Regions from separate parts of the Caldimonas sp. KR1-144 genome, predicted to be linked through region 2. Evidence: riboswitches for the same ligand, from Rfam matches in the RefSeq annotation. Region 2 holds a riboswitch; the other holds the start of a gene.
What was found. Region 2 has a riboswitch for thiamine pyrophosphate ahead of ACO2TI_RS00485 (TonB-dependent siderophore receptor). Riboswitches for the same ligand answer to the same signal wherever they lie in the genome.
Positions count from the first base shown of each region.

Region 1 (4,217 bases), 650 kb from region 2:
CTTCACCGTCGGGGCCGAGTTCTCCGGCTTGGCGAATACCGCGTGGATGAGCACATCGCCCGCCGGCTCGAGCTTGGGGAAGACGTCGTCACCCAGGAACAGCTCGCCGGTCTCGCCGGCCCAGTTCTCGCTGAAAGCGCCTTGCAGGCTGTGCACGATGGGCCCGTGAAGCTGCACGCTGACGTCGGAGAAATGCTGGTGGTCCTCGGCATCGCCGAGCCAGCTGTCGACGATGCAGTGCCCGCCGACGAAGGCCTCGCGCCCGTCGATCACCACGATCTTGCGGTGGTCGCGGTCGTTCAGCACGCCGATGTTGCGAAACGAGCGCTCGTGAAAGAACTTCAGGTGGCAGCCGGCCTCGCGCATCTGCCGCACGACATCCTTGCCCACCCCCTTCGAGCCTTGCGCATCGAGCAGCACGCGCACCTGCAAGCCGGCGCGCGCGCGTTCGATCAGCGCGCCGGCCAGGCGCCGCCCGAGCTGGCCGTCTTTCCAGAGGAAGGTCTCGAAATGCACGGACCGGCGGGCCGCGCCGATGCGCGCGAGCAGCACCTCGAAGAACGCCCCGTTCTCGAGCACCTCGACCCGATTGCCGCCGACCGCCGTGCCCAGTGTCAGGCCCGCGAGGCTGGGCATCAGTTCATCGATGCGAGCGTCGCTGTCGATGCGCAGGGCAGGGTCACGGTGACGGCGGATCGACCAGATGACGACGACCTGCAGCACGACCACCGCAAACAGCAAGCCTCCCCACACCCAGCTGATCATGGCGCCACCTCCGGTGCGAGTCCGACGGGAAAGGTCGGGCCGGATGATCATGCCTCAGGCCCGCGCCGGTCGACCCTGCGGCACACTCGCTGCGATGCCCGCCGCCAAATCCGCCATCCAAGCCGAAGCCGCCCCGATCTTGTTCAAGAGCGCCAGGGCTTTCGAGACCTGGCTGAAGAAGCATCACGCCACCTCCAACGGCCTGTGGCTCAAGATCGCCAAGCGCGGCGCCGCTGAACCCAGCGTCACCTACCCCGAGGCGGTGGAGATCGCGCTCTGCTGGGGCTGGATCGACGGCCAGAAGAAGGGTCTCGACGACCAGTACTTTCTCCAGCGCTTCACGCCGCGGCGCGCGCGCAGCATCTGGTCGAAGGTCAACGTCGACAAGGTCGCGGCGCTCATCGAGGCGGGCCGCATGCGGCCGCCGGGCTACGCGCAGATCGAGGCCGCCAAGGCCGACGGACGCTGGGCCCGCGCCTACGACGGAGCGCGCACGTCCGCGGTGCCCGATGACCTGCTGGCGGCGCTGGAAGCCGAGCCGAAGGCCAAGGCCTTCTTTGCCACGATCAACGCGACCAATCGCTATGCGGTGCTGTGGCGCATACAGACGGCCGCCAAGGCCGAGACGCGTGCCCGGCGCATTGCCCAGCTGGTGGCAATGCTCTCGCGCGGCGAGACCATCCACATCTTCAAGCCCCGTGCCAAGGCGTGACCGCGAGGTTCGCGCGGTCTGCTTGCGAGCCGTGAGTTGAGGTTGGGCTGGCGCGGCTCAGGGTTTCCCTAGAATCGCGGCCGCCACGCCGGCAGCCAACGGGCTTGCCGACGCGGTCATCCGCTGGGGGTGTTGGCAGGCCGCAAGGCGCGCCGACTGAGAGAGTCCCTTTGAACCTGATTGAGGTAATCCTCGCGCAGGGAAGCACGTTCATCGGCCCGCCGGCTTTCTCTTTCTCGCACCGGCATGGCGGCCCGAACGCTTGCCGACCTGCCATCTGCATGAGTTGCACATGGCACATCCGTCTTTCTCCCGTTTGAGCCGTTCCCGGCTTTCGGCCCTGTGGCTGTCGACGCTGGCCTGCGGCGCGGCCTCGGCGCAACCGACGCCACAGCCGGCAGCATCCGCCGCAGCCACCACTGCGGCCACTGCGGCGCCGAGCCGGCACATGATTGCCGAGATCCAGGTCGTTCCCCGGCCGTCCGGCACGGCGGACGACCGCTACAAGCACGTCGACGCCGCCATCGCCGTCATCCAGGCCTGCGGCCTGCGCTACGAGGTGCACGGCATGGGCACCGTCGTGGAAGGTCCGCCCGAGAAGATCTGGCCGCTGCTGCAAGCCGTGCACCAGGCCACGCTCGAGGCCGGCGCCGAGCGAACGTTGAGCATCATCAAGGTCTCCAGCGGGGCCGGGACGGGCGGGCCGTCTGTCGATGAACTGGTGCGCAAGTTCAGGAGGTGAGGGGATTCCGGTGCGCCGTGGGGCGCGCTGGGATTGCGCTTCAGACTGATCTCAGTCACTCCTCATCGAGTCGACGAGGGACAGGAGCCGGCCAGGACCGGCCGCTGGGGACGGGCCGCTCCCTGCCCCTGCGAACTGCATGTTGTTCGGTGAATGGGCTTCCGTCATGCCATACCACCGACTTGCATCTGTGGGCCATGGGCATGTCACAAACCGGTCCGCCTGCTCGTCAGGCACCACACTCTCTTTGCCGACATGACACATTTGGACGATTGTTCCCAGAGTCGCGGTGCTGCGGATCGAGCACGGCGGTTCGATCTCGAGCACGCACGAAGGTTGCGGGCGCTTGCCTACCGCATGCTCGGTTCGCGGGCCGAGGCAGAGGACATCGTGCAGGAGGCCTGGCTGCGTTGGGCTGAGGTCGACGAGAGCACGGTGGTCAGCGAAGGCGCCTACCTGTCGCGGGTTGTCACCCATCTTTGCCTAGACCGGCTGCGCTCGGCCGCGGTGCAGCGTGAACAGTACATCGGCGTCTGGCTGCCCGACCCCTTGCTGGACGACGTGGCCGCCGTCGATGAGACACCTGGGCCCGAGCAGCAGGCGGAGTTCGCACAGGACGTGTCGGTGGCGTTCTTGCTCGCCCTGGAGCGGCTGTCGCCACTGGAGCGGGCGGCCTTTCTGCTCCACGACGTGTTCGATCTGGGCTATGACGAGATCGCCCGCCACCTCGATCGCAGCGAAACGGCTTGCCGCCAACTGATCAGCCGGGCGCGCAAGCGTGTCAAGGCCGACTATGCGCGTCACGAAGTCGCCGAAGAGGAGCGGCAGCGCCTGTTCCATGCATTTGCCGACGCGGTGCGCAGCCGCGACGTAAGCGCGCTGGCCCAGGTGCTGGCGCAAGACGCCGTTCTGCTGGCTGACGGCGGCGGCAGGGTGACCGCCGTGCCGCGTCCGCTGCATGGCCGAGCACAGGTGGCCCAGGCCTTCATCGGCTTTGCCCGATTGACCACCAGCAGAGGCTGGCGCCTCGAGCCGGCGCGGGTGAACGGCTTCCCCGGCTGCCTGCTGTTCGACGACCTCGACGGCGGCCGGCTGGTGCAGACCATCGCCCTCGCGCCTTCGTCTACAGAGCCCGGGCACATCGGCGCCATTTACGTACAGCGCAACCCTGACAAGCTCGGGCATGTCACAAACCGGGACAGGGGTCCGTCTTGACGGTGTGCGCGGCGCGGTGCCGGGCACATCGTTCTCAAGCAAGGAACTGCCCATGACCCCGACCGACCTGCAAGCCCACCTGGATCCCGGCGCCATCGCCCCCGAGCTGTTCAAGAAGTACCTGGACTTCGCCCTGGCCTCCACACTGGACGAGGGACTGGCCCTGCTGGTGGACATCCGCGCCTCGCAGCTCAACGGCTGCGCGTTCTGCCTGGACATGCATGTCAAGCAGGCTCGTATCGCCGGGGAACGCGAGCTGCGCCTGCACCATGTGGCGGTCTGGCGCGAATCGCCGCTCTTCAGCCCCAGGGAGCGCGCCGCACTGGACTGGACGGAGCAGCTCACCCGACTGGGCACCGAAGGCGTGAGCGATGCCGACTATCGCCAGGTACGCGAGCACTTCGACGACACAGCCCTGGTGGAACTGACGTTCCGCGTGATTTCCATCAACGGCTGGAACCGCCTGAACATCGCCTTTCGCCGGGTGCCGGGTTCGCTGGACCGCGCGTACGGTCTGGACAAGGCGGGCCTGCAGTGATCGCGGACGCACGCTGGCGCGACCTCTTCGCTGGGCCGCTGGCACTGCGCATGGCGGTACTTGCCAGCGGCATCGCCCTGCACTCAGTGAGCCTCTACATTACGGCCAGCATGCTGCCCACGGTGGTGGAAGACATCGGTGGCCTGCCGCTCTACGCGTGGAACACCACAGTGTTCGTGATTGCGGCCATCCTGGGCGCCGCGGTGGCGGTGCCGGTGCTGCAACGGGTCGGGCCACGCTGGGCC
Region 1 is NZ_JBMSEE010000001.1:751,845-756,061, reverse strand. Features, by position in the region: gene ACO2TI_RS03725 (phospholipase D-like domain-containing protein) at 1-765, opposite strand, end outside; gene ACO2TI_RS03720 (YdeI/OmpD-associated family protein) at 860-1,477, shown strand; TPP riboswitch at 1,593-1,697, shown strand; gene ACO2TI_RS03715 (thiamine-binding protein) at 1,770-2,219, shown strand; gene sigJ (RNA polymerase sigma factor SigJ) at 2,475-3,434, shown strand; gene ACO2TI_RS03705 (carboxymuconolactone decarboxylase family protein) at 3,487-3,972, shown strand; gene ACO2TI_RS03700 (MFS transporter) at 3,969-4,217, shown strand, end outside.
Region 1: linked by a shared signal. The riboswitch ahead of ACO2TI_RS03715 (thiamine-binding protein) and the one ahead of ACO2TI_RS00485 (TonB-dependent siderophore receptor) in region 2 are both predicted to bind thiamine pyrophosphate.

Region 2 (4,217 bases):
GACGAGGACGCGCGCGCTGCGCGCCGGCACGTTGGTCGGTCGCGTGTCGTTCAGCGATGCGTTGACCGAGTCCTCGCGTCGCGCGCGCAGCCACATCGCGCTGCCTGCGAGCGTCCACGCGCCGAAGCGCTTCTCGGCGCTGGCTTCGATGCCTCGATGGCGTGCGGCACCGTCGAGGCCGCGTCTGCAATCGCTGGGATCGGCGTCCGCGCACTCGCCCAGGTCGCCGTAGACCGGGCGCCGGATGTCAAAGGCTGCGAGCGCCCAGCGCAGGTCCTGCTGCTCGAACTTCAGTCCGATCTCGCTTTGGCGGCTCTTGGCCGCAGGCAGCGGCTGGCCGGCATTGCCGTACACGCCCGGGCGGTTCGGCGCCACATCGGACTCCACGCCCTGGCCCCAGCTCGCATAGGCCATCAGCGGCTCGCTGAGCTGCCAGCTCGCCGCGATCCACGGTGTCGTGAAGCTGTCGTCGTAGTCGGTCGGCTCGGTGCCCGAGGTGGTGACGCTCTGTCGCTCGAGCCGCGTATGGCGAACGCCAAGCCACAGGCCGACGCCGGCGCCGAGCTGGATCGCGTCGTTGGCGTAGAACTCGGTGCGGCGCTCGTCGCGGTTGGTGCTGTCGTCGTCGGCCAGCGGCTGGGGTGTCGTGACGGCGGAGCCGTCGATGCGGCCCGGCTCGTTCACGAAATTGAACGCCTGCTTCTGGAATCGCGCCTCATAGCGCAGTCCCTGCACGCCGAAGCGCAGCTGGTGGTTCAGCGCGGCGGTGGCAAGGCGGCCGGCGAGGTTCAGGTCCCACGCGTCGTTGCGGCGCCGCTCGTTCTCGCTGCGGTAGTCGTAGAAGTCGAAGCTGCCGTCGCTGCAGTAGCGGTCGAAGTTGCCCTCGGCGCTGCAACCGAACGGGAACGCGACGCGGTCGTCGTCCTTCAGGCGCTGCGTCACGAACTGCGCCTGCGCGCGCCACTCGCCCGCCAGGCGCTGCTGCCAGCGCAGGCTCGCGGTGTCGGCATCCCACACGACCGGCAGGCTCCACGGCTGGTTGTTCAGGTTGAGCCGCGGATCGATCGACTTCGCGCTCGGCACGCGGTCGCCGAGCAGGCTGAAGCCCGGCTGGCTGGGTTGGCTCTGATGCGTGGTCTCGAGTTCGGCCTCGAGCAGCGTGTCGGGCGAGATGCGCCAGTCGCCGGCCACGGCGAGCAGGTGGCGACGGCCGCGCGCATCGTGCAGCTCGGGATCGAGCCGCTCGGCGGTCGCATTGACGCGCAGGCCGAAGCTGCGTTCGTTGCCGAAGCGCGTCGACCAGTCGACCGTGCCCATCACGTTGCCGGCGCCGCGCAGCTCGAGGCTCGCGGCGCGCACATCGGCATCGGGGCGCTTGACGACCAGGTTGACCAGGCCGCCCGGCGCGCTGACGCCCGACTGCATGCCGCTGATGCCCTTGAGCAGCTCGACGCGGCTCTTGTTGTCGAGCATCAGCACCGTCTCGCCGCTGATCGGCAGACCGTCTCGGCGCAGGTTGCTGCGCAGGTCGATCACGTAGCCGCGCACCGTCAGCTGGCTCCAGTAGCCCACGCTGTTGTAGGCGTCGGAGACGCTGGCGTCGAGGCGCGTGAGGTCGCGCAGGTCGTTGGAGCCGCGGTCTTTGAGCTCGGCCTGGCCGACGCTGGTGACGGCGATCGGCAGTCGCGCGACGGGCACGTCGCCGAAGCCGGCGATGTCGGATGCAGGCAGGCTGCCCTGGGCGCGCACGCTCACGGTCGGCAGCGTCGTCGTCGGCGCCGTGTCGGCGGTCTGTGCCTGCGCAGCGAGAGCGACGCACAACAGCGCGCAGGCCGCGGGCACGCGGCGTCGGGTCAACGGGAAATGAAAGCGAGATCGAGATGCCATCGTCGGATCCGTTCGATGGCAGGTGGGCGCTGCAGCGAACGGTCCGAGGGCAAGACTGCCTGAACGGCGTGCCTTCGGCTTCGTGGCCATGACGCTTCCCTGCGCGAGGATTACCTCAGTCAGGTTCAAAGGGACTCTCTCAGTCGGGCCGTCGACGACGGCCCAACACCCCTAGCGAGGCGACGCGCCCAATGCGCGTCGCACAGCGATTATGGCGCAGCGATGAATGCAAACGGCCCGCACGAGGCGGGCCGGTCCATCCGATGCGCGAGGCGCGCCGTGCTCAGTCGAACACCGGCGTCTCGACGCCCAGCACCTTGTGCAGCTTCGGGCTGGTGGTCGTGTACTGCAGGTGGATGCGCTTCTCGGGGAAGATGTACGGCGCGGCGCCGAACGCGGCGAGCGCGGCCTCGTGGAAGCCCGACAGGATCAGCTTCTTCTTGCCCGGATAGGTGTTGATGTCGCCCACCGCGAAGATGCCCGGGATGTTGGTCTCGAACTTCTCGGTGTCGACGACGAGCTGCTTGCGCTCGATGTTCAGGCTCCACTCGGCGATCGGACCGAGCTTGGGGCTCAGGCCGAAGAACACCAGCAGCATGTCCAGCGGCACGACGCGCGTGACGCCGTCGCCGCCGGTGACCTTGGCGCCGGTGAGCTTGCCGTCCTGCTCCTCGTAGCCGGTGACCTGGCCGACGATGAACTGCATCTCGTAGGCGTCGCACAGCTCCTTCATCTTGGCCACGCTGGCGGGCGCGGCGCGGAAGCCGTCGCGGCGATGCACGAGGATCACGCTCTCGGCCTTGTTGGGGCCGTCCTGCGCGAAGTTCAGCGCCCAATCGAGCGCCGAATCGCCGCCGCCGACGATGACGATGTTCTTGCCCGCGAACTGCGCCGGGTTCTTGACGCGGTAGAACAGCTGCGAGCCGTCGAACTTCTCGAGCCCGTCGACCTTCAGCGTGCGCGGCTGGAACGAGCCCACGCCGCCGGCGATGAAGATGGTCTTGCTCAGAAAGCGCGTGCCCTTGCTGGTCTCGACGTAGAAGCGGCCGTCATCCTGCTTCTGAACCACGGTCACTTCCTGGCCGAGGTGGAAGGTCGCGCCGAACGGCTCGATCTGCTTGAGCAGGTTGTCGGTGAGCTCCTTGCCGGTGCACACCGGCACGGCCGGAATGTCGTAGATCGGCTTGTCCGGATACAGCTCGATGCACTGGCCGCCGGGATAGGCGAGCGAGTCGATGATGTGCGCCTTGACCTCGAGCAAGCCGAGCTCGAACACCTGGAACAAGCCCACCGGGCCCGCGCCGACGATGACGGCATCGGTCTCGATCGGACCGTCGTGGCTCACGGCCGTCTTGGCCACTTCAGCGTTGATTTGAGGTTCCATCATGCGTTGGGGCAAAGCGTCAGCGGATCAGTTCCGAGAGCTTGCCGGTCTTGTCTTTCCACTCGTCGGCATCGGGCAGCGCCGGCTTGCGCTTGGTGATGCTGGGCCACTTCTTCGCCAGTTCGGCGTTGAGCCCGATCATGTGCTGCTGGTCGCCCGGGACGTCTTCCTCGGGCACGATCGCGTTGACCGGGCACTCGGGGATGCAGACCGCGCAGTCGATGCACTCGTCCGGGTCGATCGTGAGGAAGTTCGGCCCTTCACGGAAGCAATCCACCGGGCAGACGTCGACGCAATCGGTGTACTTGCAGCGGATGCAGGATTCGGTGACGACGTGGGTCATGGCTCGGTGGCGACTTCAGTGGCGCGTGGATGAAGCAGCGCCGACATCGGCGCGAAACTTCGGGATTTTACGGGGTCACGCCGGCTTGACGAGCCGAAGGCACTGTCTCGGCGAGGGGTCTTGCGTTGCATCAGGAACCGAGGCCGCGCGGGCAGCGACCGGCGCGGCGCCGACGCCCACCGTGACCACCGTCGGGCGGCCGGCGTGCAGGACGCTGGCCTGCGCGAGCATATCGAGGCGGTGCGAGCTCGTCAGCGCGTCGACGCAGCCGGCGCGCGAGACCACGCACACCGGCGCGTCGACGGGCCAGCCGCTGGCTTGCAGGCGGCGCGAGAGCGCGGCGAGCTGGCGGCCGGCCATGTAGAACACCTCGGTGTCGGCGCTGCGCGAGCCGTGCAGTTCGCCGTCGCGCGTCATGGCCGTCGTCAGGCTGACGCTGCGGCCGCGCCCGCGGCGCGTGAGCGGGCGTTGAGATTGCGCCGCTGCCGCCAGCGCCGCGGTGACGCCAGGCACCACCTCGGCCGACAAGCCGGCCGCCGCCAGCGCCTCGAGCTCCTCTTCGAGCCGCCCGAACACGCTCGGGTCGCCGCCCTTGAGGCGCAC
Region 2 is NZ_JBMSEE010000001.1:97,453-101,669, reverse strand. Features, by position in the region: gene ACO2TI_RS00485 (TonB-dependent siderophore receptor) at 1-1,887, opposite strand, end outside; TPP riboswitch at 1,967-2,070, opposite strand; gene ACO2TI_RS00480 (NAD(P)/FAD-dependent oxidoreductase) at 2,171-3,271, opposite strand; gene fdxA (ferredoxin FdxA) at 3,291-3,614, opposite strand; gene cobA (uroporphyrinogen-III C-methyltransferase) at 3,690-4,217, opposite strand, start outside.